2 regions of the Clostridium sp. HCS.1 genome follow, and region 2 is predicted to be linked to the other one. Evidence: a T-box and tRNA genes for the amino acid it is inferred to sense, from the RefSeq annotation. Region 2 holds a T-box; the other holds one or more tRNA genes.
The links. The T-box of region 2 lies ahead of serS (serine--tRNA ligase). A T-box ahead of a tRNA ligase gene usually reads a tRNA of that ligase, here a tRNA-Ser.
Positions count from the first base shown of each region.

Region 1 (16,898 bases), 160 kb from region 2:
TCTTGAAAGAATAGTAATTGGTAGCTTTTGAGGATCTGTTGTTGCTAATATAAATATTACATTTTTTGGTGGTTCTTCTAAAGTCTTTAAGAATGCATTAACAGCACCAGTAGATAACATATGAACTTCGTCCATAATATAAACCTTATATTTACCTTCTTGTGGTGGATATTTAACATCATCAATAATGTCTCTAATCTTATCAACACCATTATTAGATGCAGCATCTAACTCTGTTACATCTATTGCTAATCCTTCATTTATCTTTTGGCACATTTCACATTTATTGCATGGTTCACCATCATGTAAATCAAGACAGTTTAAAGCCTTAGCAAAAACCTTAGCTGTTGTGGTTTTACCTGTTCCTCTTGTACCACAAAAAAGATAAGCATGCGCTATTCTATCATGTAATATTTGATTTTTAACTGTTGTAGTTATATGTTCTTGACCAACAATATCATAAAAATTTTGTGGTCTCCATTCCCTATATAAAGCTGTATATCCCATATAATCATTCCTTATTTTAATCGTTTATTTATATTATAGACTAAAGAATAAAATTAATGAAGGATTAAAAAAATATAACTTTACATATTTAATTCAATCACTTGAAAGTTTTAAATCGCAATCCTTCATTTTATTTTTTTCTTCATGCAAGTTAGACTTCGAAAACTTGCATCGAAATTTCAGAAATTATGCACAAATTTTATTTTTCATAATTCCTTCCAATTATCCTCGTTAAATTTTAGACAAAACCACTTTATTTCATATATCCTTACATAAAAGGTATAAATTATAATATTTTCCCCATATCCAGCTCTTATAATCTACTTATCAAAAATCATATAGATGGTTAATACTCTAAAATACTTATATATAAAATACACATTTATTTTTGACTAATTTCTATTCTTTCATAAACAAACCTTCTTTTATACTTTTTAATCAAATCAATTAAAATATTTGAACTTAGAATTCAAACAAACATAAAATCTATTCATTTTCTGATTCAACTTCAAATTCAATATTAGATAATGTATCATTAAGTACAGAAGCCTTTTCATTATAATTAATATTCAAGAAATGTGAATACAATATATCCACTACTACTAGTATTGGGAATTGTGGAGATATTACATTTCCAATAGCTAAATTCTTTGTTACAGCAATTAAAATAATTTCATTACAAAAATCATTAAGTTTAAAATCATTATTGGAAGTTACTACTATAGTTTTTGCTTTCCTTTTTTTAGCCTCTTTTAATGAGTCTAATACTATTTTAGTTTTACCACTTACTGTAAAACCAATAACTAAAGTATCTTCATCTACAAGAACAGAATTCATTTACATTATATGTGCATCTACTACTGATTCTACATTCAATCCTAACCGCATAAATCTTATTTTAAACTCCATTGCTACTATTCCTGAACTTCCTATTCCATATACATATACCTTTTTATATTTTACAAGCATTTCAGAAACTCTTTTAAGTTGAGCTTCATCTGTTAATGTATAGCTTTTATCTAGCAGCTTTTGATAAGTGTTTAAAACTTTCTTTTTTAACTTTCCAACATTCTGTAGTTCTTCATTAAATGTTTGTTCATATCTATAAATAAATTCTCTATAACCTTTAAATCCACATTTCTTTGCAAATCTGGACAGGGAAGCATTTGATACAAATAACTTACTAGAAATACTTTCTGCAGAAAAATCCTGTTTTATATTATTATTTATAAAAAAATCTGCAATTACTTTTTCAGTATTAGTAAAGTTACTATATAGTGTCTCCATTAATGGTATTATATTATTATCATGATTTGACATTTTTATTTTAATCCCCCCTTCTTCAAAATTTTTGTAAATAAAAAATCTATTTGGAATTACTTAAAATAATAATACCAAATAGATTCCTTTAATTAAAATATTGTTTCAAAAAATCACTTTTATAAATCCTTATTAGAATTAGTAATATCCATTTCCATACCTATTTCAAACATTCTATTCCAAGGTGTTGTAACACTCTTGATATTAACACTAAAAATCTTTGATAAATTAAGCTTGTTATATTCCTCTAAAAGTAATTTCTTAATAACATTTTCTACATCTTGTTGCTTATTTTTAAAATCATAGTAACTTAATCCATTGACCGGAAGAAAATCCTTTATCACTTTCATCCTAATCTTAGACTGATAAAGTACATCTTCAATTAGACGATATATAAGATGTTTCATTTGATTTTTATTATTAGAATTTAAACTATATACTCCCGAAGATATTACAGTTCCAAGAGTATTACAATTTGTATTCCATCCTGCATAAGCAGTTAATTTTTGAAAAAGTCCAAGTCTATCCAAATAATCTATTAGAGTTAAATCTCCTCCATTAGCAAAAGCTGAGTCACTAAGTATAACCTTTCTGCCTTCATTTATATGTTTTTCTATTTTGTAGACAAAATCTAATAGATTCCTATGAGAAGTATAGGTAAGATCAATATTTAATAATTGTTCTGAAGCTTCTTGCATATTCTTCCCTGGAGAATTTATTGCAAGAATCAAATCAGCATCTTCAGGATTATCAACCAATTCTCCACCACATACTCTCACATGATACTTAAGACTTTCGTTCATAGGTCTATCTTCATATAGAGGAATTATACTAGGTCCCAATGTAGATGAATAAAATGCATATATCTTAACAACTCTATTCAAATAATTATTTAAACTTCTTGCTAATAATGAATTCCCTACCTCATCTGCTCCAGGATATACAGAAGATTTAAATTCAAGTTTTTTCTCTTTTATAAAATTTAAAACTCTTTTTTGAGAAATAGATGTATATCCATATTCTGATGAATCATCCTGTGGGATAACTAAAAAATCTAAAGTTTCATCTTCAAGAAGTTTTGCCACTTCAATATTAATATATTCATTGAACTCTCTTCTACTCTCATAGTCCAATAATACTTCCTTCGGGATTTTTATTAAATCTAATTCCTCTTCTTCTGCTTTATTAATTCCAGCTCTTAATTTTTTATCTATAAGATACTTACTTCTAAAAAGATCGTATCCATACTTATCATAATAATCTGGTTCTTCTTCAGAGGAATTGTACTGAGGAGCTCTCATTATACAATTAAAAGCAAATATCTTTATATTAGGATTTATTTCCTTTATTCTTTTTAAATTTTTAATATTTTCTTCAGCTTCATTCTTAGTCAAATGATGTATTCTTGAAGGAATAAGCCCTCCATAAATAAGCATATCAATTGAAAGTACTACATAACTACAACTTTTTGCATTTTCAAATATAAAGTCCCAAAGTTTAGATACCTGTGCTGGAACTTTTTTATCTCCTAATAGATGTGGTTTTGGAGATATAATTTTAACATCCTTTTCAGATGCTATTATAAGCTCAGGAAATTTTCTATTGCATGGTCTCTCATCTAATGGAATAAATAATATATTCATCATTTTATTAAATTTAAAGCCTGATTTAAGGCTCTATCTCCATCTATTGTTCCATATACCCTCATATCTATTACTTCTATAGGCCTATCCTGAAAACTATTTTGTATGTCTTTTACTGCAAATTTTAGTTGTGGTGCTATGAGTACTACATCTACATCTTCCTTATTATTCTTTGCCTCTGTACTAGATAATGCCCATATTTTTGCTTCTATTCCCTTTTCTATAGCTACTTTTTTCATCTTTTCTACAAGAATTGATGTGGACATTCCTGCATTACAAACTAATAATATATTTATCATATTATAAAACCTCCTTATATAAACGCATAAACTTTTGTGCTAATATTTTTACTAATTCTGCATTCATAAGCTGATCTTCTGCGTGCATAAGCAATAGAGATATCTCAACTTTATCTCCAGAAGCTTCCCTTCGTACAAGTTCCATATGTGTTTTATGCCCAGCTATTAAATAGTTGTCAGATTCTTCAATCATTTTATCCAAATAATCAAAATCCTTATTTTCACATTTTTCGATTATCTCCATATATTTCGATTTAGCTGCACCTACATTAGATATTATTTCAAATGAAATCAACTCATTACTTTCCATAATTATTTTCCTCCACTATATTTTTCAAAGCTTCTCTTATAGAAGGCAGATTAAAATCTGCCTCTCCAAAGCTATGCTCACCTACAAAATATGAAGTTTTTGAATATGGAAACATAGAACAATCACTTTCGGAGTCTCCTATAGATATTATTTCTGCACTAGGATATAATTCCTTAAGAGTTTTACCTTTAGATACGCCTTTAGGAATTACTTCTAATGTCTTCTCTGAGGTTTTAATTGCATCAACATCATCAAAATTCTCCTCAATATACTTCCTAACATCATTTATTTCATCCCTATCTCCAATTAAAAGAAATAGTATTATAGGCTGATAGTAAATAACCTCTGTAAAATCCTCTAATATATTTGAAGAATCATAGAATTCTCTTGGAAAATCTGTCCCTCTATCACTATGCCAATATCTATTACTTATAGTATTCATTTCTACTCTAAGATCCTTTTTATTTATATATTTATATATATTAAGAGCTGTTTCTTTACTTAAAATTCTTCCTTTAATGCTGTAATTATCTTGTATTACAGCACCATTCTGAGAAATTCTATACTTTATATTTAAATCATACTTTTGAGCTATATGAATTATGTCATGATCTAATCTTCCTGTTACTACTACTACTTCATAACCATCTTCCTGTAGACTTTTAAGTAGGCTAAGGGTTTCCTGGCCTCCTATTATCTCATTTTTTTCATTAATTAACGTACCGTCCAAATCTAACGCTAAAACTTTAGTCATTTTCTACCATCCTTTGTTTATTTGTTATTGCCACAAAAGGCATATATATTAATACTGAAATTACCAAAATAATAATAGCAATTAATGCTGACATCATATGTCCACCTGTAGCAAAGAAAGCACTTAATACTGGTGGAGTAGTCCATGGGACTAATATATAAGTATGTGCCATCAACCCTATAGATGTTGCTAAGGTTCCTATAATAAGACCTATAAATGTAGATAAAATCATTGGAATTATTAGAATTGGATTCATTACAACTGGAAGTCCGAACATTATTGGCTCAGAAATATTAAATAATGCTGGTATAAATCCTATCTTAGCAATTTTCTTGTAATCCTCTCTACGAGATACTATAAAAATTGCAATAATAAGAGCAATCATATTTCCTGCACCTCCCATAAATGCAACCGAATCTAAGAAAGGCTTAGTCATAATTGCTTGTAAGGCTTGTCCAGATGATGCAGCTTCTGCATTTTGAGTTAGTGAAATAAGATAGATTGGTTCTAAAATAGGATTAAAAATAAAAGCAGAATGTATTCCTAATCCCCAAAGTAACATATAAAGTAAGTAAATGAGACCTAACCCCAAAGTAGAATTAACTACATTTGTAAAAGGTGTTTGTATAGATTTAAATATAAGATCATTTAATGGAAGGCCAAAGTAATTTGTAATCATCTTTAAAATTCCAAATATCAACAAAGTAATAATTACAGGGATTAACTTATTAAAAGATCTTGCAATAGATGGTGGTACACTATCTGGCATTTTTATAATTAGAACATCGATTTTTGATAATCCTCTTATAACCTCTACTGTAGCTATTGCAGCAATAAAAGCCATAAACATAGCAGCAGCACCAGTATAATAAGTATTTATATATTCTATTCCTAAATTCCCATCAAAAGTTATTGGCATTAATATGAAAAGTACTACAACTGCAATAGATGGTGTAATTGAAGTTTCAGACTTATAATACTCTGCTAATGATTTAGAAGTAGTAAATGTTAAAAGTATTGCCATTATAGACATAGTAGCAGGAACTATAGATGCTCCTAACTCTGTAAGTTTTGTAAATGGCATTCCAAAAAGTTTATTAGTAAAACCGTTTTCTCCAATAAACACATTATTTATAAGTATAAAGAAAGATCCTGCAATCATAATTGGAAGTATTGCTACAAAACCATCTCTTATTGCAGATAAATATCTATTAGATGCAAGTTTATTAGCTAAAGGAAGAAACATTTCCTCCATTTTATTCATAAATGTACTCATATTTTTAATACTCTCCTATCTTATTAATTTCATTAATAAATTTCTTAGTTATGACCTGTGGACGAGTTATAATAGAACCCACTACTACACTATAACAACCTAATTCAAGCACACGTCTTGCCTTTTCTGGAGTATCTATATTGCCTTCTGCAATAACTGGTTTTGAAACTGAATTAATAATATTTCTTATAAGTTCAAAATCATTATCATTTATATGAATACCTTTACTTTCCTCTGTATATCCTACTAAGGTAGTCCCTATAAAGTCAAAGCCTAATTTATTTGCATTAATAGCTTCCTCATAAGTGGAACAATCAGCCATAAGTAATATATCATTATATTTTTCTCTAATTTTTTCTATAAATACTTCTAAAGTAGTATTATCTGGCCTTAAACGATTAGTTGCATCCAAAGCTATAATATCTACTCCAGCTTCCATGAGTTCATCTACTTCTCTCATTGTTGGCGTAATATAAATATCACTATCTTCATAGTCTCTTTTAACTATTCCTATAATTGGAGTATCTACACTTCTTTTTATTTCTATTATGTCTTCCTTGGAGTTAGCCCTAATGCCTATGGCCCCTCCTTGTATTGCTGCTTTAGCCATTTTCCCCATAATAAATGAGGAATGGAGAGGCTCATCTTCTAAAGCCTGACAAGACACTATCAAACCTTTATTAATATTTTTCACATTCTCCCTCCTACCATATATAAAATAAAAAAGTACTTTTTCTTTAGTTAATTCTAAGTTAGCTTGTATTTATTTTCAATATATACAGAGCATTTAGAAAATACTTTCAACTTCCTATAAATAAATCTAATTTTTTTATTATAAACTGAGATAAAGTGAAAATAAATTCAAATCCAAATAAGTATATCTACCCTTTCTTTTTTATACCCCTATATTTATTAATTAATCATTTACTTATAACTAATGAGTATTTTTTACTCTTCTATTAAAACAAAAAAATTGCAGGAAATATAATTTCAAATTTCATCCCTGCAATCTTCTATATTATTTTTTCTTTATAATTAGTATTTCAATACTGGTAATTAATAAACCTATGAATCCAATAATTTCAAAAGATATATCTAAAGAAATTTTATCTCCTATAAATCCACATATAGGGAATAATATTATCATCATCATAGAGTAAAACATACTCTCTACAGAAATTATAGTTGCTCTTTGCTTGGAAGCTACCATAGAGTTTATTAACTTACTACTAATTGGCTGAAGTATTGATGTTAAAAAGCCTATGAAAAGAAAAATTAGTAATGATAGATTTTTAGTTACATTCCCCATAAATAGTATTAGAATACTTATTATCATAGATATGGATATCCAGCCTATACTCTTAAATTTTTCATATACTCTACTACTTAAAATTGCTCCTATAGATGAAAGTATTCCATTAACTAAAAATATAATAGATATATTTACTCTTGAATAGCCACCATCACTCAAAAACTTTTGACCATAGAAATATATTATGGCTGAAAATGTATATATTGTAGGAAAGAAAATTAATATATTTAAAAGCATCTTATTTTCTTTTACTATATTTATAGAGGTCTTAAAATGATTAATTACTGTAATTCTCTCTTCATGAGACTCTCTAATATCTACTTCTGTAAAATTAAAAGAAACTATCAAGGAAAATATTCCTATAATAATTGCTGTAATATAACTAATTGAAAAATTTATTTCAGAAAGAATCCCACCAATAAATACTGCTAATCCCTGTGAAACTTCTATAATTAAATTTATTTTTCCATTAATTTTTAAATACTCTTCTTCTCTTTTCAAAACTTTAAGACTATCATAGACTAATGCTTCTTCAGATCCAGAATTTAAGTTATATCCCCATGCAGATAATATAAATCCAATTGCAAATCCTAAAAAGGAATTAGAAAATAACATTATTATTGCAGATATTAAGGATGTTAATCTGCCAATTATCATAATTTTTCTTCTACCAAATAAATCAGCTAAGGCTCCTGTTGGAATTTCTGATAGAAATCCAGTTACATGAAATATCCCTTCAATCAATCCTATTTCAGCTAAGTTCATACCTTTATAACCTAGATATAATACCCAAATAGCAGATGTTATATCAAAGTATGAAAGAAATCTATATAAATACTCATTTTTAATATTTTTACTTATTTTATTCATTAAAATCAACTCCAATTTTTTACGTTTTTGGGCATAATAAAAGACCCTCTAGAAACAGATGGGTCTAATTGGAGTTACTACTTTTGCAAGTTAAGAAATAGAATCTTGCATTTTTACCTTAAAAAAGGTTATAGTAATCCAATTTTCTAAAATTGCAGCTGTTTTTGATTGTGCACTACTAGAAAATACTTCATATTTAAACCTTTTTACAGCAAATTCCATAATTCTATTTCTCCTTTCTTTTTCCAGATTAATATATATTCATAATAAATTATTTTCAAAAAAATTGCAATAGCTAAAAAAACGATAAAAAAACAGAGGTAGAAAGGCAGTATTAAATACCATATATCTTTTTCTGAATTTTTCGCCTATTATTTTACAAAATACACCATATAATTTTCATCATAATATTTATTATTTGATTTTATTGCATTTTTTTCTTTGCCATAAGTTATGAATTCTAATGTATTATATAAACCAATGGCTTTTGTATTACTACTTACTACAGCTAAACTTAATTGTTCTAATTCTTCCATAGTTTTTGCTATATTAATTAATTCAGTTAATAGTTTCTTAGCAATTCCTTTTCTTCTGTATTCAGGTATTATATACATTCCCCATATAGTTGCTTTATGTCTTAATTTAATCCTTGTTTCTCTATATAATCCAATTACACCTATTATTTTATTTTCATCATTAAAAGCTCCTAAAATAAAATTATTATTTATAGGCTTAATATAGTTATTATTGAATATTTCTATAAGGCTTTGTATTGGCTTCTTTATTTCTTCTTCATAAGTTGCTCCAAAGGCATCCCCATCTTCTCTTAAAGCCCTAAATCTTAATTCCCAAAACTCTCTTGCATTATCTTCAGTTAATCTTCTTATCTTCATAAATTCCTCCTACTTTATATTTAAATTATCAATATATTCTTTTGCTTCCTTAAGCCCTAAACCAGTATGCTCTCTATATTTCTTTATAGCCTTTATCTTTCCCTCATTTAAAATGATATCCTTCAATTCCTCATCAATATTTCTATAAAGTTCTATTCCAAAATGATTAACCAGCTTGTCTAAAGTTTTATTTAATTTCTTAACTTCTTCCCCTATTTGAGAAATATAAATTATCATAAATCCAACTATTATAAATAAAAATACACTACCTAATCCATCCATTATATTAACTTCCATCCTTTATTTAAGATTTAATTTCCCCTTAGATTTTAATATCAAATCAGAAACTATTATTGATAATAAATAACTTATAAGCGGTTCTTTTGTATCAAATATTACTACTCCTATCCAAAAAATAGCTATAGATAATAAAAATACCTCTATCAAATAATATTTGGGCCCTCTATATATAATCATTAATTTTCTCCTTAAATCTTCACTACTTTCTATTCTTATAAATCCTCATCTATATAAAGTTAGGCTACATTTTAAAATTAGATTCTTCTATCCATTTATCTAATGCATTTTTGCTAAAAATAAAATTTTCTCCTACTTTTGTATATGGAATTCCTGATTCTTTATTATTTAATATTTGCATTAGTCTATCTTGTGATATTCCTAAATATATTGATGCAGTGTCAACATTAAGAATACTTTTACTATCTTTATCATTAAGTGAAATATCTCTTATAGTAGTGCTAATATTATTAGCTCCTTGAAATAGTCCATCTCCTATGAATCTTCCCTTATTTTCAATTCCCTTTGAAATAATAGATGCAGCAATAACTATAGAAAGTGCTAAAGAAAAAATTGATATAGGTAAAAGTTTATCCTTTGACATTAATTATACCCCCTTAAATTTACTAATTATGATGATTCTCAAGTAACATTATACCATATATTGTAATTCTAGTTAAATTTTATACTAACTTCATTTATAGTTTTTATAGTACAATAATCTTAATCAAAAATAAGGAGGGATATAATTTGAGTTTGTACGATAAGAAATATCTATCTATAGTTAGAGATATCTTAGATAATGGGTATTACGATAATAATAGAACAGGAATGCCTACATATAAGCTACCACATCAAATTATGCAATTTAACTTACAAAAGGAATTTCCTATTCTAACCACTAAAAAGGTTGCATTTAAAACAGCTATAAAGGAAATGCTATGGATATATAGGGATCAATCCAATGATGTTACAAAGCTTCAAGAGCAAAATGTACACATTTGGGATGAATGGGTAGATGAAAATAACACAATCGGTAAAGCTTATGGATACCAAATAGCTAAATTTAATCAAGTTGATAAACTTATTGAAACTTTAAAAACTAATCCTCAAGACAGAAGAATGATAATGTCTATGTGGAACATCGAGGACTTACCAGAGATGACTTTACAGCCTTGTTGCTATCAAACTTTATGGGATGTAACTGATGGCCACCTAAACTGTATGTTAATCCAGCGTTCAAATGAGCGCCATTAAGTAGTAATACTTTTTGCAAACCCTGTTAAACGGGGAAAGTCCATTTTTATAGGATAATCCCGTGCTAAATATTTATATATCAAATATAAAGGGCTGATTACAAATGAAGAAATTTAAATGTTGTTCCAGCAACTATACTATATAGGATAAGATCTAAAAATTATCCTACATATGAATATTATGATATATAAATAAATGCCTAACGACTATCGAAAACATATTTAATATATTTAAAAGGATATTAGATATAAGTAAGTAGAGTACCCCTCAAGCTATCGGAGGTCACATTGACATGTGAGGTAACGGGAAAAGCAGGGAATCTATAAAATAACATTTTATAGATTATGATATAGTCTTTTCTGTATAGAAATATACAGCAGCTTTTCTAAATAAAGCGGATAAGGTGTAGCGAGCCTTATTGAAAATTTAGTCAGGAGACATACCACTAGGGGTTCCATTTAATACCAGTCAATATGCTGTACTTGTTCATTTAATAGCTCAAGTAACTAATCTTAAACCTGGATTATTTACTCATGTTATTAATAATGCTCATATTTATGAAAACCAAATTGAAGGGATGAAACTTCAACTTACTAGAGAAAATGAAGATTTTGAAGCTCCAAAGCTTTGGATAAACCCTGAAATTACTAACTTCTACGATTTCACTGTAGATGATATAAAACTAATAGATTACAAGCACCATGACCCTATTAAAATGGAGGTAAGTGTATAATGTTATCAATTATAGTTGCTGTAGCAAGCAATGATGTAATTGGTGGAGATAATCAGCTTCTATGGCATATCTCTAAGGACCTAAAGAGATTTAAGGAAATTACATCTGGTCATACTATAATTATGGGAAGAAAAACCTTTGAATCTTTACCAAAAGTCTTACCTAATAGGCATCATATTGTGATTACAAGAGATAAAGATTATAAAGTTGACTCAACTGAAGTTGAAGTAGTTAATGATATAAATTATATTATAGATAGATTTGAAAATTCTAATGAAGAAGCTTTTATTATCGGTGGTGGAGAAATATATAAATCTCTTTTACCTAAATCTGATAAACTTTATTTAACTAAGGTTTATAAAGATTTTAATGGAGATACTACCTTCCCTAAAATAAATCTTGAAGATTGGTTCATTGATTACGAATCTGAAATATTTATTAATGAAGCTGATAATTTAAAATTTAGTTTTATAGATTTAACAAGAAAATAAAAAGGAGATAGATATTATATTCTTTTCGACCTCACAGGCTCCAAGTCGCCAGAACATAATATCTATCTCCTCCAATACTGAAGGAAAGGAATTTATAAAAAATTATTCACAGGGTAATCTTTTTATAAATTCCTAAATATCAAAAAAGAAAACGAGGGTATTCCTAAAGGAATTCCCTCGCTTTCTTTGTCCTATTGTATGTTAATCCTATTGAAGAGTAACCTATAAATAATTATTTTTAAATTTCACATTTACATTAAAAAAACCCTTCTTGCAAGAAAGGCCTAAAATTAAACCGTGCACCTAGCTTCGACAGTAGTCTATAGACGTTACTATGTAGTTAGCTCTGACAAGATTTATCCATATCACACGCAGTAATCGCTTATCGCTGCTTCCTTCCGGACCTGACGAGGTTCACGCACTTACGTCGTATGGGACCTTGCCATCAACACCACTTGCATAGGCAGGCTCTACAGACTAAAGCCTAGGCTAGGAATTCAATCCTGCTATAGCGGATTGCAGGTTACAGGGCACCGCTAACTCCCCATCTAGCACGGCCATGGCGGAGAGAAGGGGATTTGAACCCCTGATAGAGTTTCCCCTATACACGCTTTCCAGGCGTGCTCCTTCGACCACTCGGACATCTCTCCATATTAAATTAATGAAAATAATTAATAACATAATTATTTTTAAATTTGCTTATAGTTACTTAATTTGAACTACTGCTATATATTATCATATACAAATAAATATTGCAACATTTAAAAGCTAAGGCCACCCAAATTAAAATTTAATATAACTTTATAAAGGCATAAAATTCACTTTAAACTATAAATAATATAAAAGGAATAATAAAAAATGTAGAATTAAAGAATAAACTTCTAAAGAAGTTTATAAAATCAGTACATCAATAATTCTACATTTCATATATATTTTTTATTAATATTATTTATGCTCTTTTCTTTTTAGTTACAAATATAATTAGCACTATTCCTAGAACTATTCCTATTAAGCTTACAATTTGAGCTGTTCTAAGACCCATAAACATTAAGCTATCTGTTCTTAATCCTTCAATGAAGAATCTTCCTATTGAATATAAAATCATATATCCACCAAGTACAATTCCATCTTTTCCATCTTTCTTTTTAAGAAGTATATAAACTAGAATTAAGCAAACTAATAAATTCCATAAAGACTCATATAAAAATGTTGGATGATAATAAATACCCTTTATCAACATACCCTTTTGTATAAATTCTGGGAACTTACTTATAAATTCTTGAGATACAGGCCCCCCATGAGCTTCTTGATTCATAAAATTTCCCCAACGACCTATAGCTTGTGCTAAAATAACCCCTGGCATTATTACATCTACATATTTTAGAAAATTAACTTTTCTATATCTAGCAAAGATATACCCTGACAATAATGCTGCTATAACACCACCATGAATAGCCATTCCACCATTTCTTATATTTATTACATCCATAAAAGAATGATAGTTTTGATATTCAAATGCAACATAATATAATCTTGCTCCTATAATTGATATAGGGAAAGTAATTAAAAAGGCATCTATTATTACATCGTAGTCAATATTTTTCTTCTTTGCTAGAAAATACATTAATAGCATAGCTGCTAAAACCCCAAATGATATTATTAATCCATACCATCTAATTTCTAAGCCAAAAACTTCAAAAGCTACTGGATTCATTTCGTTCCTCCTCTACAATTTGTTTTTTCTTCTATTTTTAAAAAATGATGTTAGTAAATCACTACATTTTTGATTATAACACCATTTTATATCAACTTGCCAATTAAATACATTGTAACCTAATAAATTTATTGTTGACCCACAAGCTCCCATGTCTTTATTGAATGTACCAATATATAATTTAGATATTCTGCTTTGTGCTATAGCTGCTGCGCACATTGGACAAGGTTCTAGGGTTACATACATATGGCAACCAGATAGCCTCCAATTATCTAACTTTTTACTTGCTTCTTCTATAGCTAAAATTTCAGCATGGGCAGTAGTAAGTTTCATCTCTTCTTTTAAATTGTGTTTTTGTGATATTATTTGTCCATCTTTAACTATTACTACTCCAACAGGGACTTCCCCCTTATAAAAAGCCTTTTCGGCCTCTCCTATTGCAAGATCCATGTAGTCCATAATACATTTCTCCTAAATAAAAAATTTTATAAAAAGGAGCTACTAAAGCAGCTCCAAATATACATTGGTGCTACAGCACCTTAAGTAAATATTCTAACCTTTTTAATTCTATTCTTATCAATATCTTCTACTATAAATCTAATATTATTAATCTTAACCTCTTCATTTGGTTCTGGAAATCTTCCTAATTCTCCAATAACTAAACCTCCTACAGAATCAAATTCTTCTGATTCCATAGTAACGCCTATTAAGTCTCCAATATAGTCTAACCTTGCACTACCATCAACTATATATTCATCTTCTTTAACAACTATTATGTTACTATCTCTTTCATCATCGTATTCATCCTCAATTTCTCCAACTACTTCTTCAATTAAGTCCTCAATAGTAACTATACCCACATTACCACCATATTCATCTAATACTACTGCAATATGATTTCTTGTTTTCTTCATTTCTTTAAATAATTCAGTTATCTTCTTAAACTCAAAAGTGTAGTAAGGTTCTCTCATATAATCTGATACTTTAAAGTTTTCTTCACATCCTGATGCCATTATTAAATCTTTAACATTAAGTATTCCTATAACATCATCTATGTTTTCATTATAAACTGGTAATCTTGAAAATTGCTCAGTTTTAATTATATTAATAACTTCTTCATAGGTAGCATTAACATCTACAGCTACTATATCTACCCTTTGAACCATTACATCCTTTACTTGAGAATCAGCAAACTCAAAAACATTAAATATCATTTCCTTCTCAACGCCTTCAAGTACTCCCTCTTCCTCACTAACCCCAACCATAGTTCTTAATTCTTCTTCTGTAATAAATGGTTCTGTAGCTTTAGGATCACCACCTAAAAGTCTTATAAAAATTCCAGATATAGCAGTAAATATTAATACTAAGGGTTTAAATACTTTAACTATAAAATTTATTGGTTTACTAACCATTAAAGATACCTTTTCAGAATTTTGCTTAGCTATAGATTTAGGCGTTATTTCACCAAATATAAGGACTAAAATAGTCATTATTACAGTAACCACACCTACACCACTTGGTCCAATAACCTTAACAGCAACTGATGTAGCAAGTGCTGATGCTCCAATGTTAACTATATTGTTTCCAATTAATATTGCTCCTAATAATTTGCTTGGGTCCTGAGATAATTTTTCAACTAATTTTGCTCCTCTAACTCCCTCATCCACCATATGTCTTATTCTAATTTTACTTAGTGCCATTAAGGCTGTTTCTGACATAGAGAAGAATCCTGACATTATTAATAATATTATCAATAATATTATCTGCCACGTGTAACTCTCCAAAATAATTCACTCTCCTAATGATAAATATATTTTATTATCTATTATATCATATATAAATTTCAAAATATTAGAACTAATAAAAATTGTATCCTTAAATTTATATTCTTCTACGCAATTTCATATTCTTCAACTACATTTTTTATCCATTTTCCTGACTTTAATCTACTTCTTTCAAATATAATTTTGATAAACTCTTCTGTACATATTAAGAAATATACTAATGTTACAGGAAAGCCTAAGAATATTGCTCCAATAAAGGAAATAGGTACAGCATAGAACCATACAGTTCCTAATTGGACTAGTGTTGAATAAAGAGTATCTCCGCCACCTCTAAAAATTCCAACAATCATAACTACATTATAGAATCTTATAGGACATATTAATGCCATAATTCTTAAAACTGTAACTGCGTCTTTAAAAGTATTTGCTTCAACATTAAATGGTCTAACAATTTGTGGTGCTAAAAGCCATACTGCTATTCCTATTATTAATCCTATTATAGGAGAAATTTTACCTATCTTATGTGAATAATCTACAGCAATATCTTCTTCATTAGCACCAATTTTATTCCCAACCATTATTGCAGCAGCTGATGCTAACCCTATACATAAGACCATAAACATATTATTTAATGTTGTTGCAATTTGCATTGTGGCAACAGCACTAGTTCCTATTTGTGCATAGGCTATTGAGTATGCTGTCATTCCTAGTGACCATAATAATTCATTAGCAATAACAGCAGTAGAAGTATTGAAATACACCTTGATAAAATTCATATCAAAAGAAAATAGTTCTTTTATCTTTGATGAAACAATATTATTTTTAACATAAATCATGAAAAATATATAAGTCATTTCTAAAGTTCTTGCAATAGTTGTTGCTAAAGCTGCCCCAACTACCCCCATTGGTTTTATTCCTAAGTTTCCAAATATAAATATCCAGTTTAAAAGTGCATTACAAATTACACCTATTAAGCTAGCGTACATAGGGATCTTAGGCTGTTCTGTACTTCTTAGTGCAGATGAAAATCCTTGAGTAAAATTTGTAAATAAAAAGCTAATAGCAATAACTCTTAAATACTGTGATCCAAGTTCAATAACTCTAGGATCTTTTGATAATATAGCCATTATTGAGCCTGATAATATAAAGGCTGCTCCTCCAAATATTATTGATGCAATTAAACCTATTGATATATCTAATCCAAGGACCTTCTTAATATTTATAACATCTTTCTTTCCCCAGTACTGTGACATAAACACACTAGCACCTGCATTTATGCCTGAAAGACATAACATAAATATAAAGAAATATTGATTTGCTAGTCCTACTGCTGCAATAACCTCCTCTCCTAATCTACCAATCATCAGATTATCTACAAGATTTAAAGATGATGTTATAAAGCTTTGAAAAGTTATTGGCAATGCTAAGGTAAGCATTG
Region 1 covers NZ_CP170704.1:3,633,175-3,650,072, forward strand. The annotation lists gene dnaX (DNA polymerase III subunit gamma/tau) at 1-507, opposite strand, end outside; partial or broken gene ACFYH6_RS17415 (MurR/RpiR family transcriptional regulator) at 994-1,827, opposite strand; gene ACFYH6_RS17420 (DUF4127 family protein) at 1,947-3,473, opposite strand; gene ACFYH6_RS17425 (PTS sugar transporter subunit IIB) at 3,470-3,769, opposite strand; gene ACFYH6_RS17430 (PTS lactose/cellobiose transporter subunit IIA) at 3,771-4,079, opposite strand; gene ACFYH6_RS17435 (HAD-IIB family hydrolase) at 4,069-4,833, opposite strand; gene ACFYH6_RS17440 (PTS sugar transporter subunit IIC) at 4,826-6,109, opposite strand; gene ACFYH6_RS17445 (N-acetylmannosamine-6-phosphate 2-epimerase) at 6,114-6,803, opposite strand; gene ACFYH6_RS17450 (MFS transporter) at 7,128-8,291, opposite strand; gene ACFYH6_RS17455 (hypothetical protein) at 8,382-8,513, opposite strand; gene ACFYH6_RS17460 (GNAT family N-acetyltransferase) at 8,663-9,184, opposite strand; gene ACFYH6_RS17465 (ribosomal protein L7/L12) at 9,194-9,466, opposite strand; gene ACFYH6_RS17470 (hypothetical protein) at 9,485-9,661, opposite strand; gene ACFYH6_RS17475 (hypothetical protein) at 9,726-10,085, opposite strand; partial or broken gene ACFYH6_RS17480 (thymidylate synthase) at 10,232-10,729, shown strand; partial or broken gene ACFYH6_RS17485 (thymidylate synthase) at 11,169-11,471, shown strand; gene ACFYH6_RS17490 (dihydrofolate reductase) at 11,471-11,962, shown strand; RNA gene ffs (signal recognition particle sRNA large type) at 12,258-12,519, opposite strand; tRNA gene ACFYH6_RS17500 (tRNA-Ser) at 12,523-12,612, opposite strand; gene lgt (prolipoprotein diacylglyceryl transferase) at 12,912-13,676, opposite strand; gene ACFYH6_RS17510 (nucleoside deaminase) at 13,689-14,135, opposite strand; gene ACFYH6_RS17515 (HlyC/CorC family transporter) at 14,216-15,460, opposite strand; gene ACFYH6_RS17520 (MATE family efflux transporter) at 15,568-16,898, opposite strand, start outside.
Region 1: it encodes a tRNA-Ser, which carries the amino acid that the T-box ahead of serS (serine--tRNA ligase) is inferred to sense. The anticodon was not compared.

Region 2 (16,898 bases):
GTATGGTTGAAGCGCAGTTGGAATATTTACTGATCCATCTTCATTTAAATTGTTTTCTAAGAAAGCTATTAACATTCTTGGTGGTGCAACAACTGTATTGTTTAATGTATGAGCAAAGTATTTTCCATCCTTACCATTTACACGAATCTTTAAACGACGAGCTTGTGCATCTCCTAAGTTAGAACAACTTCCTACTTCAAAATATTTCTTTTGTCTTGGTGACCAAGCTTCTACATCTACTGACTTAACCTTAAGATCTGCTAAATCTCCAGAACAACATTCTAAAGTTCTAACTGGTATATCTAGAGAACGGAATAAATCTACAGTATTTCTCCATAATTTATCATACCATTCCATACTTTCTTCTGGTTTACATACAACTATCATTTCTTGCTTTTCAAACTGATGAATTCTATATACTCCTCTTTCTTCTATTCCATGAGCTCCTTTTTCTTTTCTAAAACAAGGAGAATAGCTTGTTAAAGTTTGTGGTAATGATTCTTCTGGTAATATAGTATCTATATATCTACCTATCATAGAATGTTCACTTGTTCCAATTAGATATAAATCTTCTCCTTCAATTTTATACATCATAGCATCCATTTCAGCAAAGCTCATAACTCCTGTAACAACTTCACTACGTATCATATATGGAGGAATACAATAAGTAAATCCACGATCTATCATAAAGTCTCTAGCATAAGAAATTATTGCTGAATGAAGTCTTGCAATATTCCCCATTAAGTAATAGAATCCACTTCCTGCTACTTTTCTAGCACTATCTAAATCTAATCCACTTAACTTTTCCATTATATCTGTATGGTATGGAACTTCAAAATCTGGAACCTTTGGTTCTCCAAAACGTTCAACTTCTACATTTTGGCTATCATCTTTACCAATTGGAACACTTGGGTCAATTATATTTGGTAAATTTAACATTATAGTAGTAACTCTTTCTGATAACTCTGATTCTTTAGCTTCTAACTCAGATAAACGCTCTGAATTTTCAGTTACCTTCTTTTTCATTTCTTCTGCTTCTTCTCTTTTTCCTTGAGCCATTAAACCACCAATTTGTTTTGATAACTTATTTCTATTAGCTCTTAATGATTCAGCTTCTTGTTTAGCTTCCCTAAGCTTCTTATCTAATTCTATTACTTCATCTACTAATGGAAGTTTATTATTTTGGAACTTATTTTCTATATTTTTTTTAACTATTTCTGGATTTTCTCTTACAAACTTTAAATCTAACATTTTATATCCCTCCTAATAATTTATACCTTTTAATTTTTTTCAATAAAAAAGAACCTTTCTTTCCCTAAAAGGGACGAAAAGTTCCGCGTTGCCACCCTAATTAGTAACATAATAATGCTACTCTCTTAAAAAATTTAACGGTTTATACCGTACTGTTCATCACAGTCCCTCCAAGGTGGATTCATATCATATTACTATCGATTCACACCATCCATCGACTCTCTTAAAGCAAATACTGATATTACTAGCCTTTTCAACAGTTTTATTATATTTATTCTTAATATATTATAAAAAAATATTAATGTCAATAATTTATTTAGTCATCTGATAAATCCCGTGTACATATAATGTCAACCCCAGTATTAAGTATATTTTTACATATTGTATCTCCTACCCTTATTGGAGTACTTACATATATTCTTCCTAATACTTTAGATAGTTCTCTCCAGATACTTATATCTACTTTTTCACTTGACTTAACAGGTACTACTCTATATTTATCACTGCCTTTAACTCTAACTACTGATGTAAATATATCCTTATTCTCTTCTTTTTCATCTAAATTATACATCCTTAAACTCCTTTATTCTACTTGAAATTATCTTAGAGTCCTTTGAATCATCTACTATATCTGTTACATTTTTATCTAATTCTCGAGCTAATATATTTACTATCTTTTCTACACAGTAGGATCCATGGCAGTTTCCAAATCCTGATCCTGTTCTTCTTTTTACTCCTTCTACAGTTCTAGCACCTAAAGGCCTTCTTATAGAATCTACTATTTCACCTTCTGAAATGCTATTACATACACAAATTATTTTTCCATATCTCTTATCTAATGAAATTATTTCATTAGCTTCTTTCTTTCCCAATTCTCTAAACTTATATACTTCTCTTCTCTTATCTATAAAATTCTTTTTTAGAGTGCAGTTTAAGTTATTGGCAATAGTATCACAAATCATTTTAGCTATAGCTGGCGCTATAGTAATTTTACCATAATGTGTTCCTGTTACTCTAATATAGCCTGTATCGATTTCACTTTCATCTATTAGCATTGAATCCTTATTGTAACTTTCCCTAAAAAGATTACTAATATTGTTCTGATTTAAATTTTTCAATAATCTATTAGCATAAAACAAATTATCACTTAAACTTGTCTTTTCAGTACTTTTAATTCCTATTAATGTACCTGTAGTAGTTGTAGGTGTACTTAAAATAAATGTATCCTTATCAAAAGTTTCTATAACTATCTTATTTAACTTATTTTTATAACTATCTTCTACTAATAGATAACTCATGTTTTTAAATTTTCTACTACCTACTTCTTGTTCTTTTTCTTCAACTTTTCCATTTTCTTTAATATATATCTCATGTGGTATAGTGTTAATAACTACTTTACAACTAAACTTATTTTTATTTGTTGTAACTCTAAATCCTTTTGATAAATTTTGAATATTTAATACTTCTTCCTCTAATCTAAAAATAACACCATTATCAAATGCCACTTCAGCGTAGGATATAGCTAAGTCATAAGGTGCTACAATTCCTATATTTTCTGAATAAAGACCTTTTTTTATATTATGATTTATATTAGGCTCTATATCATAAACATCTTTATCATCTATTAAATAGACCCCTTCTATTCCCCTATTCTTAGCTCTTTCATGCATTTCTATAAGCTTTTTAACACCATTATCATCATTAACAACTCTTAATGCTCCTACCTTCTTGAAAGGAACATTGAACTTTTTACATGTTTCCTGCATAATTGCATTTCCTATATACTCATATCTAGCCATTACATCATCTGATGTTTCAGATCCATCATACACAATTGATGTATTTACGAAGGATATATCATCTGCTATATCATAATCTCTTTCTATTACTGCTATATTAAAATTATACTTAGATAGCTCATATGCTACAGCACACCCAATGATTCCTCCTCCTAATATAAGAATATCATAATCCATATTTTATTCCTCCCATATTATAATAAAAATCCCTTTTCCTTTAATTCTTTAATTATTGATTTTATATCTTCTTCACTATCTGCAGCTATTGTATGTAAATGAACTCCATTTGTTAGATTTGACAATGGTTTAACATTTTTATCTTTAAATTTACTTTCAAATTTATTCAAATCATTTAAATTTCTAATCATTAAGTTTCCCTTTATTTCACCATAAATAGGATGCTCAATAATAACATCTTCTATCATTCCACCATACTTAACTACTATTTCTAATTCTTCAATGGTTCTATTACTATCATGATTAACTGCTATTATAGATTTATATTTATTACTATCTTTACTATATATATACCCATCAGGCGTTGCTATAATATTTTTACCCTCTGCTCTTAAAATAGCTATATCCTTAACTATTACTTGCCTAGTAACACCGAATAAAGAAGCAAGTTCTGTGCCCTTTATAGCTCCATTGCTTTTTATTAATAAATTTATAATCTCTTCTCTTCTCTTTTTAGAACTCATAAATCACCTCAAAATTAGTTTTTATCATCACATATCTTAATTATATTAAGCATTTTATTTTCATTTTTTATATTGGGGCTATGATGGTACCTTACCACATCTAATAATTCCTTATCATATTCAAATCCATTTTTTATTAAAATCCCTAATCCTATATTAGGATGATTATAATAAACATTTATTTGTTTAATATTATCATATCTTCTTATCTTTCCCCTTGTTAATTTATCTAATAATACAACTGCAGACTTCTCTACTAATGATAAATGTATCTTTCCCTTTCCTGCATCATGTAATAATGCAGCTCTTCCTAATCTATACATATCTACATCTATATTTAATTCATTTCTCATTTTTATTGAATCCTTACACACTCTTATGCAGTGGTGCTTATCATTATGTTTAAGAGTATTAAATATCTCTATTTCATTTTCATTTAAAAATTTTGTTATATATGTATAATCTATTTCTTTAAATAATGAAGTAAATCCCCAAATAAATTGCTTTATTCTATATAAAGTCATAAAATCACCCTTATTTTTTATTATTAACTATCATCTATAAAAATAATAACACTATATATTTTTATTATCAATTCATATAAGTTTTCAAACTTTTAAATATAAAAAAAGAAGTCATGAAATCATGACTTCTTGGTGGAGGTAAAGGGATTCGAACCCTTGACCCCTTGCGTGCAAGGCAAGTGCTCTCCCAACTGAGCTATACCCCCAAATAAAAATAACCTGGCAACGTCCTACTCTCCCACACAGTCTCCCATGCAGTACCATTGGCGCTGTAGAGCTTAACTTTCCTGTTCGGAATGGAAAGGAGTGTTTCCTCTACGCCATCATCACCAGATTTCAGAGTGTTCTCTGAAAATTGCACATGAATTAATAACATTATTTTATTGGTCAAGCCCTCGACCTATTAGTATCAGTCAGCTAAATATGTTACCACACTTACACCTCTGACCTATCAACCTTGTGTTCTTCAAGGGGTCTTACTAGCTTACGCTATGGGAAATCTCATCTTGAGGGGGGCTTCACGCTTAGATGCTTTCAGCGTTTATCCCTTCCCGACTTAGCTACCCAGCCATGCTCCTGGCGGAACAACTGGTGCACCAGAGGTCAGTCCATCCCGGTCCTCTCGTACTAAGGACAGCTCCTCTCAAATTTCCTACGCCCGCGACGGATAGGGACCGAACTGTCTCACGACGTTCTGAACCCAGCTCGCGTGCCGCTTTAATGGGCGAACAGCCCAACCCTTGGGACCTACTACAGCCCCAGGATGCGACGAGCCGACATCGAGGTGCCAAACCTCCCCGTCGATGTGGACTCTTGGGGGAGATCAGCCTGTTATCCCCGAGGTAGCTTTTATCCGTTGAGCGATGGCCCTCCCACGAGGTACCACCGGATCACTAAGCCCGACTTTCGTCCCTGCTCCACTTGTGGGTGTCGCAGTCAGGCTCCCTTCTGCCTTTGCACTCTACGAACGATTTCCGACCGTTCTGAGGGAACCTTTGGGCGCCTCCGTTACATTTTAGGAGGCGACCGCCCCAGTCAAACTGCCCACCTAACAATGTCCTGTCACCAGATTCATGGCGTCCAGTTAGAATCCCAATACTATCAGGGTGGTATCCCAAGGTTGACTCCACCAAGGCTGACGCCCTAGTTTCTCAGTCTCCCACCTATCCTGTACAGACAATATCGGAACTCAATGCTAAGCTACAGTAAAGCTCTACGGGGTCTTTCCGTCCAATCGCGGGTAGCGAGCATCTTCACTCGCACTACAACTTCGCCGGATTTGCAGTTGAGACAGTGCCCAAGTCATTACGCCATTCGTGCGGGTCAGAACTTACCTGACAAGGAATTTCGCTACCTTAGGACCGTTATAGTTACGGCCGCCGTTTACTGGGGCTTAAGTTCACACCTTCGCTTGCGCTAAGTGTTCCCCTTAACCTTCCAGCACCGGGCAGGCGTCAGCCCCTATACATCAGCTTACGCTTTAGCAGAGACCTGTGTTTTTGCTAAACAGTTGCTTGGGCCTATTCTCTGCGGCCTGCTCTCGCAGGCACCCCTTCTCGCTAACTTACGGGGTCAATTTGCCTAGTTCCTTAACTGCAATTCTTCCGATGGCCTTAGGATTCTCTCCTCATCTACCTGTGTCGGTTTGCGGTACGGGCACTATTTCTCTTTCTAGATGCTTTTCTTGGAAGCAGGGAATCAGATACTTCAGCCTAAATGGCCTTCCCCATCACACCTCAGGATTGTTAAGACGGATTTGCCTATCTTAACTCCCTAAATGCTTAGACTAGCATTTCCAATCGCTAGCACATCCTATCCTTCTCCGTCACACCATCGATAATAACGATAATAGTGGTATTGGAATATCAACCAATTGTCCATCACCTACGCCTTTCGGCCTCGGCTTAGGTCCCGACTAACCCTGGGCGGACGAGCCTTCCCCAGGAAACCTTAGATTTTCGGCCTGTAAGATTCTCACTTACATCTCGCTACTAATGCCAACATTCTCACTCGTAATCAGTCCACCGCTCCTTACGGTACGACTTCAGCCCGATTACGACGCTCCTCTACCGCTCAAGTAATCTTGAGCCCGTAGCTTCGGTGGTAAGTTTGAGCCCCGGACATTTTCGGCGCAGGATCTCTCGACTAGTGAGCTATTACGCACTCTTTAAATGAGTGGCTGCTTCTAAGCCAACATCCTAGTTGTCTTAGAAATCCCACATCCTTTACCACTTAACTTACACTTTGGGACCTTAGCTGACGATCTGGGCTTTTTCCCTTTTGACCACGGATCTTATCATTCGTAGTCTGACTGCCGGACTAATAGTATATGGCATTCGGAGTTTGATAAGGTTCGGTAAGCGATATGCCCCCTAGCCCATTCAGTGCTCTACCTCCATTACTCATATCCGACGCTAGCCCTAAAGCTATTTCGAGGAGAACCAGCTATCTCCGAGTTCGATTGGAATTTCTCCGCTATCCACAGCTCATCCCATGCTTTTTCAACAGCAACGTGGTTCGGTCCTCCACGGGGTTTTACCCCCGCTTCAACCTGGCCATGGATAGGTCACCCGGTTTCGGGTCTACGGCATGCAACTAGTCGCCCTATTAAGACTCGGTTTCCCTTCGGCTCCGTACCTTAAGTACTTAACCTTGCTACATACCGTAACTCGTTGGCTCGTTCTACAAAAAGCACGTCATCACCCTCATAAGGGGCTTTGACCGGTTGTAGGCACACGGTTTCAGGTTCTATTTCACTCCCCTCCCGGGGTTCTTTTCACCTTTCCCTCACGGTACTTCTTCACTATCGGTCATCAGGTAGTATTTAGCCTTGGGAGGTGGTCCTCCCTGCTTCCCACAAGGTTTCACGTGTCTCGTGGTACTCTGGATCAGAACTTGGTTATTATAATTTTCACTTACGTGGCTATTACACTCTGTGGCCCAACTTTCCAGTTGTGTTCGATTAATTATAATTTTCCGTTAATGTTCTGTCCGCAACCCCAGAGATAAATCTCTGGTTTGGGCTCTTTCCCTTTCGCTCGCCGCTACTAAGAAAATCGATTTTTCTTTCTCTTCCTCTAGGTACTTAGATGTTTCAGTTCCCTAGGTTTACCTTCCTGTAACTATTTATTCATCACAGGATACATGGGGTTTCCCATGTGAGTTTCCTCATTCGGAAATCTTCGGATCACTGGCTATGTGCGCCTACCCGAAGCTTATCGCAGCTTATCACGTCCTTCATCGGCTCCTGATGCCAAGGCATTCACCATGCGCCCTTTGTAGCTTGACCTTTTAAAAAGTAATTTATTACAAAGTTATTCACAAAGAATATTTTTGGCTTGTTGTTATTTTTATTCATGTGCAATTTTCAAAGAACAAAATTGAAGAACTTAGTCCTTCAAAATTGAACAGAAGTTAAGATAAACCATCTTCTAAGTTATACTAGATAAGCGCCATGCTTACTAGATTTCTCCATAGAAAGGAGGTGATCCAGCCGCAGGTTCTCCTACGGCTACCTTGTTACGACTTCACCCCAATCGCTGACCCTACCTTAGGTCGCTGCCTCCCTTACGGGTTAGCTCACGAACTTTGGGTATTGCCAACTCTCATGGTGTGACGGGCGGTGTGTACAAGGCCCGGGAACGTATTCACCGCGACATTCTGATTCGCGATTACTAGCAACTCCAGCTTCATGTAGGCGAGTTTCAGCCTACAATCCGAACTGAGACAAGTTTTATAGTTTAGCTCCACCTCGCGGTATCGCATCTCTTTGTACTTGCCATTGTAGCACGTGTGTAGCCCTAGACATAAGGGGCATGATGATTTGACGTCATCCCCACCTTCCTCCCGGTTAACCCGGGCAGTCTCGCTAGAGTGCTCAACTAAATGGTAGCAACTAACAATAAGGGTTGCGCTCGTTGCGGGACTTAACCCAACATCTCACGACACGAGCTGACGACAACCATGCACCACCTGTCATCCTGTCCCCGAAAGGACTTCCTCGATTAAGAGTAATGCAGGAGATGTCAAGTCTAGGTAAGGTTCTTCGCGTTGCTTCGAATTAAACCACATGCTCCGCTGCTTGTGCGGGCCCCCGTCAATTCCTTTGAGTTTTAATCTTGCGACCGTACTCCCCAGGCGGAATACTTAATGCGTTAGCGGCGGCACAGAGGTCATGACAACCCCTACACCTAGTATTCATCGTTTACGGCGTGGACTACCAGGGTATCTAATCCTGTTTGCTCCCCACGCTTTCGAGCCTCAGCGTCAGTTACAGTCCAGAGAGTCGCCTTCGCCACTGGTGTTCTTCCTAATCTCTACGCATTTCACCGCTACACTAGGAATTCCACTCTCCTCTCCTGCACTCTAGACTTCCAGTTTGAAATGCAGCCCCCAGGTTGAGCCTGGGTATTTCACATCTCACTTAAAAGTCCGCCTACGCTCCCTTTACGCCCAGTAAATCCGGACAACGCTCGCCACCTACGTATTACCGCGGCTGCTGGCACGTAGTTAGCCGTGGCTTCCTCCTCAGGTACCGTCATTATCGTCCCTGAAGACAGAGCTTTACGATCCGAAGACCTTCATCACTCACGCGGCGTTGCTGCATCAGGGTTTCCCCCATTGTGCAATATTCCCCACTGCTGCCTCCCGTAGGAGTCTGGGCCGTGTCTCAGTCCCAATGTGGCCGATCACCCTCTCAGGTCGGCTACGCATCGTCGCCTTGGTGAGCCGTTACCTCACCAACTAGCTAATGCGCCGCGGGCCCATCTTATAGCGGATTGCTCCTTTAATTACTCTTTCATGCGAAAGTGCAATGTTATGCGGTATTAATCTTCCTTTCGGAAGGCTATTCCCCTCTATAAGGCAGGTTGCCCACGTGTTACTCACCCGTCCGCCGCTAGGTTTGTTCCCGAAGGAACTCTCCTCGCTCGACTTGCATGTGTTAGGCACGCCGCCAGCGTTCGTCCTGAGCCAGGATCAAACTCTCAATAAAAAGTTTAATCTGTTGCTCAAATTACTTTGAGTCTTAATTTTAAGACTTAAAAGAATTGCTGGTTTACTTTATACTTAACTTATATTCTGTTCAATTTTCAAAGACCATTTTCTTCGTCGCCCTCAAGCGACTTCATTATCTTATCATTTGTCTTACTGTTTGTCAACAACTTTTTCACAAGTTTTTTTTACTTGTTTGCTGTTTCCCCTCAGCGACGAGATTTATCTTATCATGTTATTAGAATCATTTTTTATAATATATACTTAATATTTTAAAATTATATTAATATATCTTAATATTTCTCTAAATATCTTTTATTTAATATTATTGATACGCCTGGTAGAGTTAACATGATATTTTATAGCAAACAACTAATAAATTAGATACTTCCACACATATATAATTTTATTATATTTTATATAATTATATGTTTTTATTATTTTATTTTATATTTCTATAGAATTTTATTTTAAAATATAAGAATAAAAACTTCTATTATTTATAATTCTTTATTTTATGTTTAAACACTTTTTCTAATATAGGTATATATATTATATGTACAAATTATTTTCTAGAAATATATTCTACTAAATATACTATAGATAAAATTCATTAATTCTAATATAAAGTATAATTAATACTTTACTATATTAATACTGGATATCTTTATTATATATATATATTATTAATAAAAAAACAAAAACCCCCAGTAAATTTGGTGGTTTTTATATCATATATTAAACTGTACTTTAGTTGTATAGTATAAATTTACATTTTATATTTATTTATATCTGTAAGCTATTTATAAATATCTGCTGTTACTTTCTTTTATAATTTATTCTAAATCTAATTTTTTAATATTACAGTTAAAATTTAAATAATAATTTTTATTATATTATAAAGAGCTTTTTATTATATTTATTCCCATATTTATTGTAGTATTTTTTATACAAAAAAAGCTACGAAATATTCGTAGCTTTGGTGGAGGTAAAGGGATTCGAACCCTTGACCCCTTGCGTGCAAGGCAAGTGCTCTCCCAACTGAGCTATACCCCCAAATATGGTGGACCTTCAGGGACTCGAACCCCGGGCCGACCGGTTATGAGCCGGTTGCTCTAACCAACTGAGCTAAAGATCCTTATTCACCTGGCAACGTCCTACTCTCCCACACAGTCTCCCATGCAGTACCATTGGCGCTGTAGAGCTTAACTTTCCTGTTCGGAATGGAAAGGAGTGTTTCCTCTACGCCATCATCACCAGATTTCAGAGTGTTCTCTGAAAATTGCACATGAATTAATAACATTATTTTATTGGTCAAGCCCTCGACCTATTAGTATCAGTCAGCTAAATATGTTACCACACTTACACCTCTGACCTATCAACCTTGTGTTCTTCAAGGGGTCTTACTAGCTTACGCTATGGGAAATCTCATCTTGAGGGGGGCTTCACGCTTAGATGCTTTCAGCGTTTATCCCTTCCCGACTTAGCTACCCAGCCATGCTCCTGGCGGAACAACTGGTGCACCAGAGGTCAGTCCATCCCGGTCCTCTCGTACTAAGGACAGCTCCTCTCAAATTTCCTACGCCCGCGACGGATAGGGACCGAACTGTCTCACGACGTTCTGAACCCAGCTCGCGTGCCGCTTTAATGGGCGAACAGCCCAACCCTTGGGACCTACTACAGCCCCAGGATGCGACGAGCCGACATCGAGGTGCCAAACCTCCCCGTCGATGTGGACTCTTGGGGGAGATCAGCCTGTTATCCCCGAGGTAGCTTTTATCCGTTGAGCGATGGCCCTCCCACGAGGTACCACCGGATCACTAAGCCCGACTTTCGTCCCTGCTCCACTTGTGGGTGTCGCAGTCAGGCTCCCTTCTGCCTTTGCACTCTACGAACGATTTCCGACCGTTCTGAGGGAACCTTTGGGCGCCTCCGTTACATTTTAGGAGGCGACCGCCCCAGTCAAACTGCCCACCTAACAATGTCCTGTCACCAGATTCATGGCGTCCAGTTAGAATCCCAATACTATCAGGGTGGTATCCCAAGGTTGACTCCACCAAGGCTGACGCCCTAGTTTCTCAGTCTCCCACCTATCCTGTACAGACAATATCGGAACTCAATGCTAAGCTACAGTAAAGCTCTACGGGGTCTTTCCGTCCAATCGCGGGTAGCGAGCATCTTCACTCGCACTACAACTTCGCCGGATTTGCAGTTGAGACAGTGCCCAAGTCATTACGCCATTCGTGCGGGTCAGAACTTACCTGACAAGGAATTTCGCTACCTTAGGACCGTTATAGTTACGGCCGCCGTTTACTGGGGCTTAAGTTCACACCTTCGCTTGCGCTAAGTGTTCCCCTTAACCTTCCAGCACCGGGCAGGCGTCAGCCCCTATACATCAGCTTACGCTTTAGCAGAGACCTGTGTTTTTGCTAAACAGTTGCTTGGGCCTATTCTCTGCGGCCTGCTCTCGCAGGCACCCCTTCTCGCTAACTTACGGGGTCAATTTGCCTAGTTCCTTAACTGCAATTCTTCCGATGGCCTTAGGATTCTCTCCTCATCTACCTGTGTCGGTTTGCGGTACGGGCACTATTTCTCTTTCTAGATGCTTTTCTTGGAAGCAGGGAATCAGATACTTCAGCCTAAATGGCCTTCCCCATCACACCTCAGGATTGTTAAGACGGATTTGCCTATCTTAACTCCCTAAATGCTTAGACTAGCATTTCCAATCGCTAGCACATCCTATCCTTCTCCGTCACACCATCGATAATAACGATAATAGTGGTATTGGAATATCAACCAATTGTCCATCACCTACGCCTTTCGGCCTCGGCTTAGGTCCCGACTAACCCTGGGCGGACGAGCCTTCCCCAGGAAACCTTAGATTTTCGGCCTGTAAGATTCTCACTTACATCTCGCTACTAATGCCAACATTCTCACTCGTAATCAGTCCACCGCTCCTTACGGTACGACTTCAGCCCGATTACGACGCTCCTCTACCGCTCAAGTAATCTTGAGCCCGTAGCTTCGGTGGTAAGTTTGAGCCCCGGACATTTTCGGCGCAGGATCTCTCGACTAGTGAGCTATTACGCACTCTTTAAATGAGTGGCTGCTTCTAAGCCAACATCCTAGTTGTCTTAGAAATCCCACATCCTTTACCACTTAACTTACACTTTGGGACCTTAGCTGACGATCTGGGCTTTTTCCCTTTTGACCACGGATCTTATCATTCGTAGTCTGACTGCCGGACTAATAGTATATGGCATTCGGAGTTTGATAAGGTTCGGTAAGCGATATGCCCCCTAGCCCATTCAGTGCTCTACCTCCATTACTCATATCCGACGCTAGCCCTAAAGCTATTTCGAGGAGAACCAGCTATCTCCGAGTTCGATTGGAATTTCTCCGCTATCCACAGCTCATCCCATGCTTTTTCAACAGCAACGTGGTTCGGTCCTCCACGGGGTTTTACCCCCGCTTCAACCTGGCCATGGATAGGTCACCCGGTTTCGGGTCTACGGCATGCAACTAGTCGCCCTATTAAGACTCGGTTTCCCTTCGGCTCCGTACCTTAAGTACTTAACCTTGCTACATACCGTAACTCGTTGGCTCGTTCTACAAAAAGCACGTCATCACCCTCATAAGGGGCTTTGACCGGTTGTAGGCACACGGTTTCAGGTTCTATTTCACTCCCCTCCCGGGGTTCTTTTCACCTTTCCCTCACGGTACTTCTTCACTATCGGTCATCAGGTAGTATTTAGCCTTGGGAGGTGGTCCTCCCTGCTTCCCACAAGGTTTCACGTGTCTCGTGGTACTCTGGATCAGAACTTGGTTATTATAATTTTCACTTACGTGGCTATTACACTCTGTGGCCCAACTTTCCAGTTGTGTTCGATTAATTATAATTTTCCGTTAATGTTCTGTCCGCAACCCCAGAGATAAATCTCTGGTTTGGGCTCTTTCCCTTTCGCTCGCCGCTACTAAGAAAATCGATTTTTCTTTCTCTTCCTCTAGGTACTTAGATGTTTCAGTTCCCTAGGTTTACCTTCCTGTAACTATTTATTCATCACAGGATACATGGGGTTTCCCATGTGAGTTTCCTCATTCGGAAATCTTCGGATCACTGGCTATGTGCGCCTACCCGAAGCTTATCGCAGCTTATCACGTCCTTCATCGGCTCCTGATGCCAAGGCATTCACCATGCGCCCTTTGTAGCTTGACCTTTTAAAAAGTAATTTATTACAAAGTTATTCACAAAGAATATTTTTGGCTTGTTGTTATTTTTATTCATGTGCAATTTTCAAAGAACAAAATTGAAGAACTTAGTCCTTCAAAATTGAACAGAAGTTAAGATAAACCATCTTCTAAGTTATACTAGATAAGCGCCATGCTTACTAGATTTCTCCATAGAAAGGAGGTGATCCAGCCGCAGGTTCTCCTACGGCTACCTTGTTACGACTTCACCCCAATCGCTGACCCTACCTTAGGTCGCTGCCTCCCTTACGGGTTAGCTCACGAACTTTGGGTATTGCCAACTCTCATGGTGTGACGGGCGGTGTGTACAAGGCCCGGGAACGTATTCACCGCGACATTCTGATTCGCGATTACTAGCAACTCCAGCTTCATGTAGGCGAGTTTCAGCCTACAATCCGAACTGAGACAAGTTTTATAGTTTAGCTCCACCTCGCGGTATCGCATCTCTTTGTACTTGCCATTGTAGCACGTGTGTAGCCCTAGACATAAGGGGCATGATGATTTGACGTCATCCCCACCTTCCTCCCGGTTAACCCGGGCAGTCTCGCTAGAGTGCTCAACTAAATGGTAGCAACTAACAATAAGGGTTGCGCTCGTTGCGGGACTTAACCCAACATCTCACGACACGAGCTGACGACAACCATGCACCACCTGTCATCCTGTCCCCGAAAGGACTTCCTCGATTAAGAGTAATGCAGGAGATGTCAAGTCTAGGTAAGGTTCTTCGCGTTGCTTCGAATTAAACCACATGCTCCGCTGCTTGTGCGGGCCCCCGTCAATTCCTTTGAGTTTTAATCTTGCGACCGTACTCCCCAGGCGGAATACTTAATGCGTTAGCGGCGGCACAGAGGTCATGACAACCCCTACACCTAGTATTCATCGTTTACGGCGTGGACTACCAGGGTATCTAATCCTGTTTGCTCCCCACGCTTTCGAGCCTCAGCGTCAGTTACAGTCCAGAGAGTCGCCTTCGCCACTGGTGTTCTTCCTAATCTCTACGCATTTCACCGCTACACTAGGAATTCCACTCTCCTCTCCTGCACTCTAGACTTCCAGTTTGAAATGCAGCCCCCAGGTTGAGCCTGGGTATTTCACATCTCACTTAAAAGTCCGCCTACGCTCCCTTTACGCCCAGTAAATCCGGACAACGCTCGCCACCTACGTATTACCGCGGCTGCTGGCACGTAGTTAGCCGTGGCTTCCTCCTCAGGTACCGTCATTATCGTCCCTGAAGACAGAGCTTTACGATCCGAAGACCTTCATCACTCACGCGGCGTTGCTGCATCAGGGTTTCCCCCATTGTGCAATATTCCCCACTGCTGCCTCCCGTAGGAGTCTGGGCCGTGTCTCAGTCCCAATGTGGCCGATCACCCTCTCAGGTCGGCTACGCATCGTCGCCTTGGTGAGCCGTTACCTCACCAACTAGCTAATGCGCCGCGGGCCCATCTTATAGCGGATTGCTCCTTTAATTACTCTTTCATGCGAAAGTGCAATGTTATGCGGTATTAATCTTCCTTTCGGAAGGCTATTCCCCTCTATAAGGCAGGTTGCCCACGTGTTACTCACCCGTCCGCCGCTAGGTTTGTTCCCGAAGGAACTCTCCTCGCTCGACTTGCATGTGTTAGGCACGCCGCCAGCGTTCGTCCTGAGCCAGGATCAAACTCTCAATAAAAAGTTTAATCTGTTGCTCAAATTACTTTGAGTCTTAATTTTAAGACTTAAAAGAATTGCTGGTTTACTTTATACTTAACTTATATTCTGTTCAATTTTCAAAGACCATTTTCTTCGTCGCTCTCAAGCGACTTCATTATCTTATCATTTGTCTTACTGTTTGTCAACAACTTTTTCACAAGTTTTTTTACTTGTTTGCTGTTTCCCCTCAGCGACGAGATTTATCTTACCATGTTAAATATTCTAGGTCTTATATATACCTTATTATTTTAATAAATTATTATGTATATTCTCTAATTTTCTATTTTTATCTCAATTATTCTAATATTGACACGCTAGGATAAGATTACGTTACTTTTTTACTTGTATATATCATATAATTAGTTTTCAACCCTTAAATAACAAAAAAAACTGAAGTTAACTTTATAATATAAATATAAAGTTACTTCAGTTTTTTGGTTTTATTAAACCTATTTATTATTCTATATCATCTAAATCTTCTTCATTTCCTATATTGTCTTCCATATTATTAATTATAGGCTCTATTTCATTATGATTGATATCTTCTTCTAATTTTAATTGTTCTTCTTTATCTTCATTTCCACCAGATATCTTTGCAATTGCAACAACCTTTTCTTCATCTGATGTTCTCATTAGAGTTACTCCCATTGCTGATCTACTAGTAACTGAAATATCAGAAACATTAATTCTTATTGCAACTCCACTTGTATTTATCAACATAAGCTCATCTTCTAACTTACATACAGTTGCTCCCACTACTTTTCCTGTCTTTTCAGATATTTTATATGTTATTAGACCTGTTCCACTTCTTCTTTGTACCTTGTACTGAGTAATAGGTGTTCTCTTTCCAAATCCATTTTCACTTATAACTAATAAATCTTCTCCCTTAACTGCTATATCCATGCAAACTGCAACATCATTATCCTTTAAGTGTATAGATCTTACTCCTGAAGCTGTTCTTCCCATTGGTCTTACATCTTTTTCATTAAATCTAATAGCATTACCTTCTCTTGTTGCTATTATTATGTCTGCGTCTCCACGAGTTACTTTAACCTTAAGAAGTTCATCTCCATCTCTTAAATTAATTGCTATTAATCCATTTTTTCTTAGATTCTTAAATTCGCATAAAGGTGTCTTTTTAACTAAACCTTGCTTGGTTCCCATAAATAAGAATCCTTCACTTATATCATCTCTTATAGTAAGTACAGTTTCTATTCTTTCATCTGCCTCAATTGCAATTAAATTAATTATATTAGTTCCCTTAGCTGTTCTTCCTGCATCCGGTATTTCATAGGCTCTTAATTTATAAACTCTTCCTCTGTTAGTAAAGAATAATACATCAGAATGAGTAGAAGTTATACTAACATGTTCTACGAAGTCATCTTCCTTTGTAGACATTGCTTGTATTCCTCTTCCCCCTCTTCTTTGTGATGAATAAGTATCAGCTGATATTCTCTTTATATAACCTGAATGAGTTAATGTTACTACTACTTCTTCTTCTTGAATAAGATCTTCTATATCTATTTCATTCATTACTTTTTCTATAGTAGTTCTTCTATCATCGCCATATCTTCTCTTTATTTCTATAAGCTCTTCTTTAATTACTGATAGTAATTTTACTTGATCTTCTAAAATTGATTTTAAGTATTCTATTTGTTTCATAAGTTCAGCATACTCTTCCTCAATTTTAT
Region 2 covers NZ_CP170704.1:7,707-24,604, reverse strand. The annotation lists gene serS (serine--tRNA ligase) at 1-1,251, opposite strand, end outside; T-box leader at 1,318-1,517, opposite strand; gene ACFYH6_RS00100 (DUF1667 domain-containing protein) at 1,568-1,822, opposite strand; gene ACFYH6_RS00095 (NAD(P)/FAD-dependent oxidoreductase) at 1,815-3,227, opposite strand; gene ACFYH6_RS00090 (transcription repressor NadR) at 3,245-3,751, opposite strand; gene ACFYH6_RS00085 (HD domain-containing protein) at 3,766-4,275, opposite strand; tRNA gene ACFYH6_RS00080 (tRNA-Ala) at 4,406-4,481, opposite strand; rRNA gene rrf (5S ribosomal RNA) at 4,493-4,609, opposite strand; rRNA gene ACFYH6_RS00070 (23S ribosomal RNA) at 4,659-7,564, opposite strand; rRNA gene ACFYH6_RS00065 (16S ribosomal RNA) at 7,753-9,268, opposite strand; tRNA gene ACFYH6_RS00060 (tRNA-Ala) at 10,248-10,323, opposite strand; tRNA gene ACFYH6_RS00055 (tRNA-Ile) at 10,329-10,405, opposite strand; rRNA gene rrf (5S ribosomal RNA) at 10,412-10,528, opposite strand; rRNA gene ACFYH6_RS00045 (23S ribosomal RNA) at 10,578-13,483, opposite strand; rRNA gene ACFYH6_RS00040 (16S ribosomal RNA) at 13,672-15,187, opposite strand; gene gyrA (DNA gyrase subunit A) at 15,664-16,898, opposite strand, start outside.